One region of the Mesorhizobium sp. WSM4844 genome, then DNA from elsewhere that is predicted to be linked to it. Evidence: predicted binding sites of a transcription regulator. Region 1 holds the regulator's gene; each other region holds the start of a gene.
The links. Region 1 encodes PhoB, which activates phosphate uptake and scavenging genes when phosphate is short. Its sites were predicted from a motif close to TGTCATNNANCTGTCAT; they were not measured.

Region 1 (3,207 bases):
TACGATCGTCATCGTTACCCATTCGATGCAGCAGGCGGCGCGCGTGTCGCAACGCACGGCGATGTTCCATCTCGGCTACCTAGTCGAGGAGGGCGCGACCGACAAGATGTTCACCAACCCCGACGACAAGCGCACCCAGGACTACATCACCGGCCGGTTCGGCTGAGCGGTCCGGCGAATTTCGAACACGAGGACAGCACCATGGGTGAACACACCGTCGCATCTTTCGACGAGGAACTGGAGCACATCGACCGGCTGATCCGCGACATGGACGAGCTCGCCGCCGCAATGGTCGCAGCCTCGATCCGCGCGTTGCTTGCGTCGGACAATGCGATGGCGCAGCGCGTCGTCTCGGACGACGCCATCATGGATGCGCGGCAGCGCGAACTCGACGACAGCGCCATCACGCTGATCGCCAAGCGGCAGCCGATGGCGCAGGATCTGCGCGCCGTGGTTGGCGCAATCCGCATGGCGGGCGATCTCGAGCGCATCGGCGACCTGGCCAAGAACATAGCCAAGCGGGTCAGCGCAGTCGGGCAGAGCGCGACGCCGCGGAATCTGTCGCACGGTATCGATGCGATGGCGGATCTCGTTCTTGTGCAGCTCCGCGGCGTGGTCGAGCACTATGTGTCGCGCGATGCCGGCGCGTTGAAGGAACTGCGCGCCGACGACCAGAAGATCGACGTGAAATACACGGCGGTTTTTCGCGAGCTCCTGACCTACATGATGGAGGATCCGCGCAACATCACCGCCTGCACGCACCTTCTGTTCTGCGCCAAGAATCTCGAGCGTATCGGCGATCACGTCACCAACATCGCCGAAAACGCCTACTTTGTCGTGACCGGGCAGCAATTGCCGGCGGATCGCCCGAAGCTCGACGAAACGACGATGTCGGCGCCGGCGACATGACAGGAGTGACCGGCCGATGATCGCGCCGCGCATCATGGTGGTGGAGGATGAAGAGCCGCTGGGCGTCCTCCTCCGTTACAATCTTGAATCCGAAGGCTATCAGGTCGAGGTGGTGACGCGCGGCGACGAGGCCGAAATCCGGCTGCAGGAAAACGTGCCCGATCTTTTGGTGCTCGACTGGATGGTGCCGGCGGTTTCCGGCATCGAGCTTTGCCGGCGGCTTCGGGTGCGCCCCGAAACCGAGCGGCTGCCGATCATCATGCTGACCGCGCGCGGCGAGGAGAGCGACCGGGTGCGCGGCCTTTCGACCGGAGCCGACGACTATCTGGTCAAGCCGTTCTCGACACCGGAATTCATGGCCAGGGTCAAGGCGCTGCTGCGCCGCGCCAAGCCGGAAGTGCTGTCCAGCGTGCTCAAGGTCGGCGACATCATGCTCGATCGTGAATCGCACCGGGTCTATCGCAAGAAGAGCGAGATCCGGCTCGGGCCGACCGAATTCCGGCTGCTCGAATTCATGATGCGGCACCCGGGTCGGGTCTTCTCGCGCAGCCAGTTGCTCGACAATGTCTGGGGCGAGACGATCTACATCGACGAACGCACTGTGGACGTCCATGTCGGCCGGTTGCGCAAGGCGGTCAACAATGGTCGCATGCCCGATGTCATCCGCACCATCCGCGGCGCCGGCTATGCGATCAGGGAAGACTAGCTGATACCTGCGCTTCCGGCGTACCCAAAAGTACGCTCCGCTCCGGTTCTCGGAACCCACCATTCTCGACTCGGCCTGACCTGTATCTCAACACACCCCAAGTCGCGACCCGGGAGTCCCTGCCTTCGGATTCAAGCCACGTTCTTTCCGACCGAGCCGGCTCGTGCCTGGATGCTCGGCGCGAAAATCTCCTGATCGACGAAGCTCAGCGCCCGCATGGCGCAGCCTTCGCGGATCAGCGGCAACTCGTTCGGCTCGGTGTCGAAGGAAATCGAACCCGAATGCTGGCCGCCGGCGGTCTGGGCGATAGCCTCGCGCAGCGCCGGCTCGATCAGGTCGAAGGCGGCAGCGCTGGCGCCGACCATGGCCACCGGCGCCGGATCGATCAGCGCAAACAGGCTGCCGAGCCCGAAGCCGAGCGCCTCGCCGGCCTTGCGGTAGGCTTCGCGCTCCGGTCCGTCCGTCTCGCGCGCCCGGGCCGCCAGTGCCCGCATCTCGGCGTCGCTGACATCGGCGACTGGCTCGGCGTTCTCGCTCAACAGCCTTGCGTTGCGCCAGATGGCGTAGTTGCCGGCATAAGCCTCGACGCAGCCGCGCCGCCCGCAGCGGCAAAGCGCGCCGCCCGGCCGATGGATCATGTGGCCGAATTCGCCGCCCGAGGAGTGGGTGCCGGTGAACAACTCGCCCTTCAGCACCAGCCCCATACCGATGCCGTGCGAGAGCAGGATGGCGATGAAATCGTCGCGGTAGCGATCCGGGTGGCGCCAGCGTAGCGCCACGGCCATCATGTTGCAGTCGTTCTCCATGATCGCCGGGATGCCGAACTCCCGTTCCAGAATGTCGGCGAAGGCGATGTTCGTCTGCGGCGTGATCGGCGACCACAACATGGCGCGCGCGTGGGAATCGGTGATGCCCTGGATCGCCAGCGCGATGCGGGCGACGCTTTGGACATCGAGGTCGGGATCTTCGAGCCGGCGCCGGACGATGGCGACACATTCGCCGATCAGCGCGTCGCGCGACATGGTCAGCGTGTCCAGCCGGCGCTGTTCCTCGGCGACCACTTGTCCGGCATAATCGATGACGGCGACCGACAGGAAATTCAGCGACAACACGACGGCCAACACCGCAGCGGCTTGCGGATTGAGGCTGAGGCCGACCTGCGGCCGGCCGCGTTTCAGCGAAACCGTCTCGCTCGCCTTGCTCTCGGCCAGGATGCCTTCCTGGATCAGGTCGGCAGAGATCGCCGATATGGTCGAATGGCTGAGGCCGGTGGTCGCGGCGATCTCGGTCCGCGACGGCTGGCCTGCCCGGCGCACGGCCGAAATCACCATCGCCCGGTTGCGCCGGCGCAGATCGTCATGACGGATTCCCACCGACATTTTTTACGTCCTCCCTAATGCCGCGGCCGCTCATGAATCGGAAGCCGTCGGTAATGTCCGACAAATACTGGCAGAAGCGGAGGGGGCTGTCATTATTTATTCCGAGCCTCGAAAAAAAGCCCGACAGGACGTCAAAATCCATCAGAATTGGTGTTGACAGTGCTTCGGCGTTGGACCAGTATTTTTTCGAGGCTCGAAAAAATAGAGCCTTTG
Region 2 (3,207 bases), on a different contig from region 1:
TTCCATTTCGTGACCGACGGCATTCACTCGGCGCTGGAAAAGGCGAAAGCCGCGGCTGAAGGCAAGGATGTCCGGCTCGGCGGCGGCGTCGCCACGATCCGGCAATATCTGAGGGAAAGGCTCATCGACGACATGCATCTGGCGATATCGCCGATGCTGCTCGGCTCAGGCGAGAACCTTTTTGCCGGCATCGACATGGTCAAACTCGGCTACCGCTGCAGCGAGCAGGTGGGCACGCCGAATGCCATGCATGTCACCATCGAGCGGGCGTGAGCCTAGTTAAGTTCCCCCTTCTCCCCTTGTGGGAGAAGGTGGCCGAGCGAAGTTCGGTCGGATGAGGGTGTTCCAGCTTGGCGCACACCTACGTTCAAATCGGGCGCACAGCGCCAGGATCACCAGCGCCTCATTTCTTCCAACACCCCTCTTCCGTCTCGGCGCTGCGCGCCGATCCACCTTCTCCCACAAGGGGAGAAGGAAGAAGAGGCGTGCTCCTCAATACTTCTCCGGAACATACAGCTCGCGCGGCAGCACCTGGCGCTCGTATTCTGGATTGAAGACACGATCGGGCAGCGTGATCTCTTCGTGCGGCACTTCCTCATAAGGCATCTGCTTGAGGAGATGATCGATGCAGTTCAGCCGCGCCCGCTTCTTGTCGTTGCCCTCGACGATGAACCAGGGGGCTTCGGGAATGTTGGTGCGGGCGAAGGTCTCTTCCTTGGCCTTGGTATACTGTTCCCAGCGCACGCGCGACTGCAGGTCCATCGGCGACAGCTTCCACTGCTTCATCGGATCATGGATGCGCATCTGAAAGCGCATCTGCTGCTCCTCGTCGGTGATGGAGAACCAGTATTTGACCAGGGTGATGCCGGAGCGGACCAGCATGCGCTCGAACTCCGGCACGTCGCGAAAAAACTCCTCGACCTGGTCCGGCTCGGCGAAGCCCATCACACATTCGACGCCGGAGCGGTTATACCAGGAGCGGTCGAACAGCACGATCTCGCCGCCTGCCGGCAGATGCGGCACGTAGCGCTGAAAATACCATTGCGATTTCTCGCGCTCGGTCGGCGCCGGAAGTGCGACGACGCGGCAGATGCGCGGATTGAGCCGCTGGGTGATGCGCTTGATGACGCCCCCCTTGCCGGCCGAATCGCGGCCCTCGAAAACCACCACCAGCTTCTTCCTGGTGTAAGCCACCCAGGACTGCAGCTTGATCAATTCGGATTGCAGCGTGATCAGGTCGCGAAAATATTGCAGGCGATCCATCGAGGGCGGATGCGCGTTCTTGTAAATCTTGGCGATTTCCAGCGACAGCGCCGGTTCCGACAACTCCAGCTCGTAGTCCTCGTCGAGCGTGTCGGCGAGTTCCGCTTCCAGCCAGTCCCTGGCGGGAGAATTCTGTTTTGCTTCGGTCATTTATGCTGCTCCGCGTGCACGCCCGCGTCGGCCTCGGCCTGCCGGCCGAGATCGGACACCTTGAGCCGACTTGCATATAGGCCGGCAATGACGGTTTTATTGCAGCCGGCCCGCACGCCGGTCGCCCAACTCCGCGAGATGTGATCGATCAGCCTGCCTGGCACGCACGACAAGCGGCTCGAATTGTCCTACAAATGCCAGGTTTCCCCGAGCAACCTTCAAAGCACCCTTTTCAACGCAATCGCGAGGATCTGACATGGAATACCGCACACTTGGCCGTTCCGGGCTGAAGGTTTCGACGCTGACCATGGGCACCATGACTTTTGGCGGCGCTGGCGCATTTTCGGCGGTCGGCAAGACCGATCTCGACGAGGCACGCCGGATGATCGACCTCTGCATCGATGCCGGCATCAATCTCATCGATACCGCCAATGTCTATTCGAACGGGCTTTCGGAAGAGATCATCGGCGAAGCGCTCGGCGGCAAACGCAAGGGCGATGTGCTGATCGCCTCCAAGGCGCGCATGCGGATCGGCGACGGTCCCAACGATGAGGGCCTGTCGCGCTATCATCTGATTCGCGAGTGCGAGAAGAGCCTGAAGCGCCTCAGGACCGACGTCATCGACATCTATTTCCTGCACGAATGGGACGGCACGACGCCGCTCGAAGAGACCATCGCCGCGCTCGACACGCTCGTCAGCCAGGGCAAGATCCGCTATGTCGGCTGCTCCAACTATTCCGGCTGGCAAGTGATGAAGGCGCTGGGGATCAGCGACCGCCAGCACCAGCCGCGCTTCGTCACCCAGCAGATCCACTACACGCTGGAAGCGCGCGAAGCCGAATACGAACTGCTGCCGATCTCGGTCGACCAGGGGCTTGGCGTGCTGGTATGGAGCCCGCTCGCCGGTGGACTGCTGTCCGGCAAATACCACCGCGACCAGGCCACCGCCCGCCAGATCAGCGGCTGGACCGAACCGCCGATCCGCGACGAGGACCGGCTGTGGCGGATCGTCGACGTGCTTGCCCATATCGGCGAGAACCATGGCGTTTCGGCGGCGCAGGTGGCGCTTGCCTGGCTGCTCGGCCGGCCCGCGGTCAGTTCGCTGGTGATCGGCGGACGGACCGAAGCGCAGTTCAAGGACAATATCGCCGCAGCCAGCCTGGTGCTGACCAGCGATGAGCGCGCACGCCTCGACGCTGTGAGCCGCCCGCCCGTTCTCTATCCCTATTGGCACCAGCAATTCACGGCAAAAGACCGGTTTGGTCCGGCCGATCTGGTTCTTGACCGGGAGGACATCTGACAACGATCCGGATCAGGTCGAAGTCGCCGCGGGCTTAGCCTGAAATAAAACGCCAGACCTCGGGATCAGGCTCGATCTGGCCGCTGAGCACGAAATATTTGTAGAGCACGAGCAAGCAGATCGCCTGCTCGGCCCGCTCGTCGGCGAACTTGCGGCAATAGGCGTTGGCGGCGGCAACGATGCGTTCGGCCTCAGTCGGATGGCGTTCGAGATATTGCACCCGCTCGGCAAGATCCGTGAAATCGGGTTCGAGCGGCACATAGTGAACACCAGCCACGAGTTCGCTTTCGGCGAACCATGTCTCATATGTCGGCGGTGGCATCAGGCACAGCGAATTCGAACTCATGACCCATTTCAAGTTGGTCGCTACATCGTTGCCTTCGAGCGAAATGATGTAGCGACAGCGCCGCTGCTGGTCGATGCTCAGATAAGACTTGCGATATTCGGGCGCTGCCGTCGGTTTGGGCGTTCCGACATCGCAAAAGGGCAGATCG
Region 3 (3,207 bases), on a different contig from region 1:
GTTGTTACCGGCGTGCTCACCGCCACGTTCGGCGGGATCTTGCGCGACCTGCTGGCCGGTGAGGCTTCGGTGCTCTTGAGACCAGAAATCTATGTCACCGCCGCCCTTGCGGGCGCCATCCTGTTTACAACAGGCGATCTCGCCGGACTGCCGCCGCTCGCCTCGGGCCTGGTGGGCTTCATAGCCGCTTTCTGCGTGCGTGGCGGCGCGCTTAAGTTCGGCTGGGCCTTTCCGTCCTACAAGAGCCGGCCCGGCCGGCGGCCGGAAGATATTCCGTGAAATGAGGCGAGTAGCGAATAGGGACAACGATCCGCAGCGGAACTCTCGCTACTCGCTACTCGCTATTCGCTACTCATTGGAATTCAGGCGGCGAAGCGCTGGGCTTCCCCGCCATAATAGCTGACGTAGCGGGCGCCGATCTCCTTGACCGGCATCACCACGAACACGTCGACCGTCGAGAATTCGCGGTCGATGACGCAGCCGTCGCCGATGCGCGCGCCGACGCGCAGATAGCCCTTGACCAGCGGTGGCATCGCCGCGATCGCGGCCTTGGCGTTGACCGCCTCGATCGGCATCAAATCCATGGAACAGTAGCGGCCGGCGACGGCGCGCACGTCCCAGGCCGAATTCGTCCGGCAGTGATGGGCGAGATAGGTCAGCGCTTCGGCGTGTGCCGCCGGCACGGTGCCGGGGAACGAGGCGCAACCGGTCATCACGCCGATCCCATAATGGTTGATATAGGCCCAGATACCTTGCCAGAGCGCCTCGATGGTGCGCTTCGAGCGGTATTCCGGCAAGACGCAGGAGCGGCCGAGCTCGAGGAAACGCTGGCCGGGGTGGCGGGCGATAAGATTGGTCAGCTCAAACTCGCCCTCGGAATAGAAGCCGCCGGCCGCTGCCGCGATCTCCTGCCGCAACAGGCGGTAGGTGCCGACAATGCGGCGATGCTCGGGACCGGACAGCGAGGTGTCGAAGACGAGCAGATGATCACAGAGCGGATCAAAATGGTCGGCGTCGCGCCGGTCCTGCACCTGAAACAGGGTTTTCCTGGCGCCGAGCTCGTCATAGAACACCCGGTAGCGCACTTCCTGCGCGGCGGCGATCTCGGCCTCGTTGCGTGCGAGCCGCACTTCGAGGTTGCCGATACGGCCAAGCGCTTCGCCTTTTATGACAGCATCGACGTTGCGCCCGGCGAGCAAAGCACCCCTGGCGTTCGGCCGAGCGTCACATTCCGGCATAACTGTATGCACGAGTGATTCTCCTTCGAGCCATCCCTCTTGGCACGGGGATACGGCGTAGGTGCAACAGGATTGTGACAGTACCGTGATACGGCCCTGCCGGCAATACTTCGTCGGCTGGTCAACCCTTCAACCGGCTTCTGCAGGTAAGCCAGGCAAGGACAGCCGGCGGATCAAGCGGCCACGTGACCCTCGACCGCATGGACAAGCGCGTCGGGGTCGAGCGGCTTGGTGACGAAGCCGCTGGCGCCATGAGCGAGCACTGCGTGGCGGGTCGTTTCCTGACTGTCCGCCGACAGCACCATGATCGGAACCGGCGACACGGCTGTTTCCTCCTCGTGCCGGCGGATGGCGGCGATCGCGTCCAGCCCGTCCATGACAGGCATGTGCAGGTCCATCAGCACCACGTCGAAGCGGTACTTGTGGTCGGTGCCGGTGATGGCCTCGACGGCGGCCTTGCCGTTGCCGACCAGTTTCACGCGATGCCCGGCCTTTAGCAGCGTGGCACGGGCAAGCATGGCGTTGATGTCGTTATCCTCGGCGATCAGCACGGACAGGCCCCGCCGCCGGCCGCCAATGGCGCGGGCGGTTGGTGCGCCGCGCTTTTCCGGCTGCGGCTGGGTGAGGGCAGGCACGCTGCTGGTCAAAAGCACGCGAAGCAACGTTTCGCCACGCACCGGCCTTGCCAGAAAGGTGGCGTAGCCGCTGGCGCGGAACTCGCCCAGCATGCCGCGGTCGGTTGGCGCGATCAGTGTAATCGCCTCGCAATCGGCAAAGCCGCTCTGGCGAAGGCGCTTGAGCAACCTGCCGTCGCCTTCCTCCATGGCCGCATCGACCAAAAGCGCGTCGCAGCCTTCGGCGAAGGACGCCGCCTGGGCGGCGGTGGTGGCCAGATCGACCCTGCCGCCATTGGCGCGGATGGTGCGGGCGATGGCGTCGGCCTCGATGGCGTTCTTCGACAGGATCACGGCGCGCCGCCCTGACAGCGCATCCCGACGGCTCTGCGGCGGCTCGGTGGCCGATATTGCAGGGATTTCGAAGACGAATTCCGAACCCTGGCCGAGCTGGCTCGACACCGAGATCGTGCCGCCCATGGCGATCACCAGGCGCCTGGAGATGGCAAGACCGAGCCCGGCGCCGCCATGCGCGCGAGTCGACGTGCCGTCAGCCTGTTCGAATTCCTCGAAGATGCGCTCCAGGTCGTCCTCGTGCAGGCCGGGACCGGTGTCGGTGACGGTGAAGCCTATGCGGTCGGTGGTTTCGGTGCGGACACGAGCGATGCTCACCAACACGCCGCCGCTGTCGGTGAACTTGATGGCGTTGCCGATGAGGTTGAGCAGCACCTGCCTGACTCTTCCAGGATCGGCTGATATCATCTGCGGCACGTCGGGTTCGACATGGCAGCCAAGGCCGATGTTCTTGGCGAAGGCACGCGCTGCCAGGAGTTCCACGATGTTGTCGGCGATCTCGCGCACCGACATTGGCTGCGGTTCGGGATCGAAGCGGCCGGCCTCGATCTTGGAATAGTCGAGCAGGTCCTCGATCAGCGCCAGCAGCGCGCTGGCCGAGGTCGAGATGGCGCCGACATAGGTCCGTTGTTGCGGCGAGAGCCCGGTGTCCGCCAGCAGCTTGGCCATGCCCATGATGCCGTTCATCGGCGTGCGGATCTCGTGGCTGACGGTGGCGAGGAAGCGCGATTTGGCCTGGCTTGCATATTCGGCTCGCTCGCGGGCGGTGATCAGCGACGTTTCGGCGTGCTTGCGTGCGGTAATGTCGCGGGCGATTGCGCGATGCGAGACGGAACCGCTCTCCTTGTCGCGCACGGACAGTTCGATCCATGAGAACCAGCGCGGGCCGCTCGGTGTGCTAATGGCGACGTCGGTGGAGCTCAGGCATTCATGGTCGGAAAAAGCGGCATCGGGAACGATGCCGACGTCGATGCCGAGGTCGGCCAGGGCCCTGCCGGCAA
Region 4 (3,207 bases), on a different contig from region 1:
GTTCGTCTGCTATCAAAAGCTTCGGACGCCGGATCAACGCACGGGCAATCGCCACCCGCTGCGCCTGCCCTCCAGAAAGCGCGTCGGCGCGGGCGCCCGCCTTGCCGAGAAGCCGCACTTCGGCGAGGGCCTGCATTGCTTCCTCGCGCCAGTGTTGCTTTGCGATGGAATGGTGCCAGCCGCGCCAGCCGCCGGGCAGCCCGAGCTTGCCCTGCAAAACGTTTGTAAGAACCGATTGGCGGCTGACCAGTCCGTGGTGCTGGAAGACAAATCCGATCTGCCTGCGTATGCGCCGCAGCTGGGCGACGGACGGCGCCGAGCGGAAGCTCTCGCCGAGGGTGACGACCTCGCCACCGCTCGACGGTAGAAGACCAATGAGGCATTTGAGCAGGGTGGATTTTCCAGCACCGTTCGAGCCAATCAGGGCGACCCGTTCGCGCGATGCTATGGTGAGGCCGATACTGGAGAAAATGACCTTTCCGTTCGCATAGCTCTTCGCAAGATCGTGCGCCCGAATGATGGCTGTCATAGTGACCTCTTGGCCCAGACCGAACTGCGAAACAGACCGGCGGTTAGCCGCCGGCCTTGTCGCTGAAAGGAGCAAGTCGATGAAAAAGGAGCAAGCCTCAGTTTACGAAGTCGGTGAGGGTCTCGATTCCGATCGTGCGGTACATCGAGCGGACATAGTCGTAGTCCGAGTCCCTGACATCGGTCAGGAAGAAACCGCCCTTGAATTTCTGGTTGTCCTCGCCGGTCAAGATCGCTTTCATCAGCTCATTGCCATTCTTCGCAAAGGCATCGCGGATCTTGACGAACACGTCATCTGAAATGTCCTTGCGGGCGACAAGAATATCGTTCGGCAGATCGCGGCCCCGTGCGATGACCGAGAAGGCAACGCCGGGGAATGCTTCCCGGACCGAGTTCAGATAGCCGAAATTCAAGCCGATAGCGGCGATGTCGCCGCGGATGAGAGCCTCAGCCGCGATGTTGCGCGATATGATTACTGGTTCGTAATCGGTGGCATATTTCAGGTTGAAATCGGCCAGCGCCTGCGCGGGGCCGAGGTGCTGGGAGGTCGAGCCGACCGAGCCGAATGCGACCTTCTTGCCCTTCAAGTCTTCGACCGAGCGGATCGGTCCATTCGCCAGCACGGCGATCTGAGCGAAATAGTCGGGGCGCTGCCAGGCGACAACAATCTTCGGCTGGCTTAATTCTTTCATGACGACGTATTCTGCAGGACCGGTCAGAACAAGATCGACCTGCCCGGAATTCATCGCCTCGACGGCGGTGGTCCGCGAACTGACCGGAAACAGTTCGACATCCAGGCCGGTCGCCTCCTCAAGAGCGGTCTGGAAAGCACCGAATTCCTGCTGAAGAGCCTCCAGTCCCTCCATGTCGGTTACCGCGAATTTCACCGGCTCCGCAAACACTGGAAGAGCGGAGGCAAGCGTCAGGGCGAGTGCGGTTGCGATGCTGCGGATCATCGTTTTTTCCTTTGCTGTATAGACAGGAAACTGTTACCCGCTAATCCGTATACGCAGCAGATGACGTGCTCGTGACATTTCGCCGGCGCCACCGGCAGCCTTTGCTTTTTTGAGGGATACAGTGAACTGGCACATCCAGGGTGGTCGCATCCTTACCGAACGGGGACTTGAAACCGCGGACCTGAGCGTCACCGGCGGGATCGTGTCAGAGCTGCGGGCGGCCCATGCCTCCACGATCGATGCCGATGGTCTGCTCGTGCTTCCGGGGATCGTCGATATTCACGGCGACGGCTTCGAGCGCCAGATCATGCCGCGGCCCGGTGTCCGCTTCGACACCGCGCTGGCGCTGAAAGATACGGACCGCCAGCTTGTCGCCAATGGCGTAACCACGGCCTTTCACGGCGTCACGGTGTCGTGGGAGCCTGGACTTCGCTCGCTCGACGCTGCCAAACAGCTGATCGGCGCGGTCTGCGATCTCCGCGATAGCCTTGGCTGCGATACGCGTCTGCATCTGCGCTGGGAGACCTTCGCGCTTGATCAGATGGCGCAGGTCGTACGATGGCTCTCGCTTTCGCCACGGCCGATCATCGCCGTCAACGATCATACCACGGGGTCGGTGCTGAACGGCACGATTGCCCGCAAGATCGGTCAGATGGCGGAGCGGTCTGGCTTGAGCCGCGAGCAATACATGACGTTGCTCGGCCAGATTTGGTCCCGCCGCGCCGAGGTTGAGATCGCGATCGGGAAGCTGGCCGCTACTGCGCGGGCCAATGGCAATGTGCTTCTTGCCCATGACGAAGCGTCTCCCGAGGAACGCATGTATTTTCGCGCCCTCGGCGCAAAGGCCTCGGAATTTCCGCTGACGTTCGAAACAGCCAAGGCCGCGCGGCAAATGGGCGAGGACGTGATCCTCGGCGCGCCCAACGTCGTGCGCGGCGGCAGCCATAATGGAGCGCTGAATGCCACCGAGGCCGTCAGGGCCGGACTTTGCACGGTGCTGACCAGCGATTACCACTACCCTTCGCCTCTGCATGCGGCCTTCAGACTGTCTTCGCCAGACGCCGGCGACTTCCCCTCGATCTGGAATCTGGTTTCGGCAAACCCGGCCCGGGTGGCCGACCTCGACGATCGCGGCTCGCTTGTTGCCGGCCGCCGGGCGGATCTGATCCTGGTCGATGCTGGCGATCCAGAGCATCCGCGTGTGGTGGCCACCATGGTCCATGGACAAATTGTCTATAGCTCCGGGCTCTCCCGCACAGACCGATGGTCTGCACAGCGGTCGCCGGTGGATAAGGTTTCATGAACTTGGACACGAAAATTTCAACACCACACGAGCGCAATGGCAATCGCCTTCTGGCCTTTGACGGGCTGGTCTTTCGTCCTCGCAGCGATACGCCGATCTGGCAGCAGATCTACGATCACATCTTCGATCTGATCGAGAGCGGCAGTCTTGCGCCGGGCAGCCAGCTTCCCGGAGAAACGCATCTGGCAGAGAAACTCGCGGTCACCCGCATTACGCTTCGCCGGGCGCTGCAGCAGTTACAGCATGAGGGCCACCTCACCGCCCGCAAGGGCGTCGGTATCTTCGTGCGAAACCTGCCCTCGACATTCACTGTTCGCGACGGACAGCGCTTTCTCGACAATTTCGAAGCCCATGGCCAGGAAATCGGCACCAATACGCTGCTGATCGTCCGGGAACCGGCCGAAGCGGCCGTGGCGGAAC

Region 2: ppk2 (polyphosphate kinase 2) is a predicted target of PhoB. The motif match lies at 1,501-1,517, and genes of this name have one in related genera.
Region 3: olsB (l-ornithine N(alpha)-acyltransferase) is a predicted target of PhoB. The motif match lies at 1,302-1,318, and genes of this name have one in related genera.
Region 4: AC0L2A_RS01440 (alpha-D-ribose 1-methylphosphonate 5-triphosphate diphosphatase) is a predicted target of PhoB. The motif match lies at 1,545-1,561, and genes of this name have one in related genera.

What each region holds. Positions count from the first base shown of each region.
Region 1 covers NZ_JBVVQB010000036.1:34,375-37,581, reverse strand. The annotation lists gene pstB (phosphate ABC transporter ATP-binding protein PstB) at 1-166, shown strand, start outside; gene phoU (phosphate signaling complex protein PhoU) at 202-909, shown strand; gene phoB (phosphate regulon transcriptional regulator PhoB) at 926-1,615, shown strand; gene AC0L2A_RS24250 (ROK family protein) at 1,747-2,994, opposite strand.
Region 2 covers NZ_JBVVQB010000039.1:35,266-38,472, forward strand. The annotation lists gene AC0L2A_RS25190 (dihydrofolate reductase family protein) at 1-273, shown strand, start outside; gene ppk2 (polyphosphate kinase 2) at 493-1,413, opposite strand; gene AC0L2A_RS25200 (aldo/keto reductase) at 1,670-2,713, shown strand; gene AC0L2A_RS25205 (glycosyl transferase family 90) at 2,748-3,207, opposite strand, start outside.
Region 3 covers NZ_JBVVQB010000020.1:55,838-59,044, reverse strand. The annotation lists gene AC0L2A_RS17655 (trimeric intracellular cation channel family protein) at 1-279, shown strand, start outside; gene olsB (l-ornithine N(alpha)-acyltransferase) at 363-1,238, opposite strand; gene AC0L2A_RS17645 (response regulator) at 1,412-3,207, opposite strand, start outside.
Region 4 covers NZ_JBVVQB010000001.1:316,602-319,808, reverse strand. The annotation lists gene AC0L2A_RS01450 (phosphonate ABC transporter ATP-binding protein) at 1-529, opposite strand, end outside; gene AC0L2A_RS01445 (PhnD/SsuA/transferrin family substrate-binding protein) at 627-1,484, opposite strand; gene AC0L2A_RS01440 (alpha-D-ribose 1-methylphosphonate 5-triphosphate diphosphatase) at 1,606-2,787, shown strand; gene phnF (phosphonate metabolism transcriptional regulator PhnF) at 2,784-3,207, shown strand, end outside.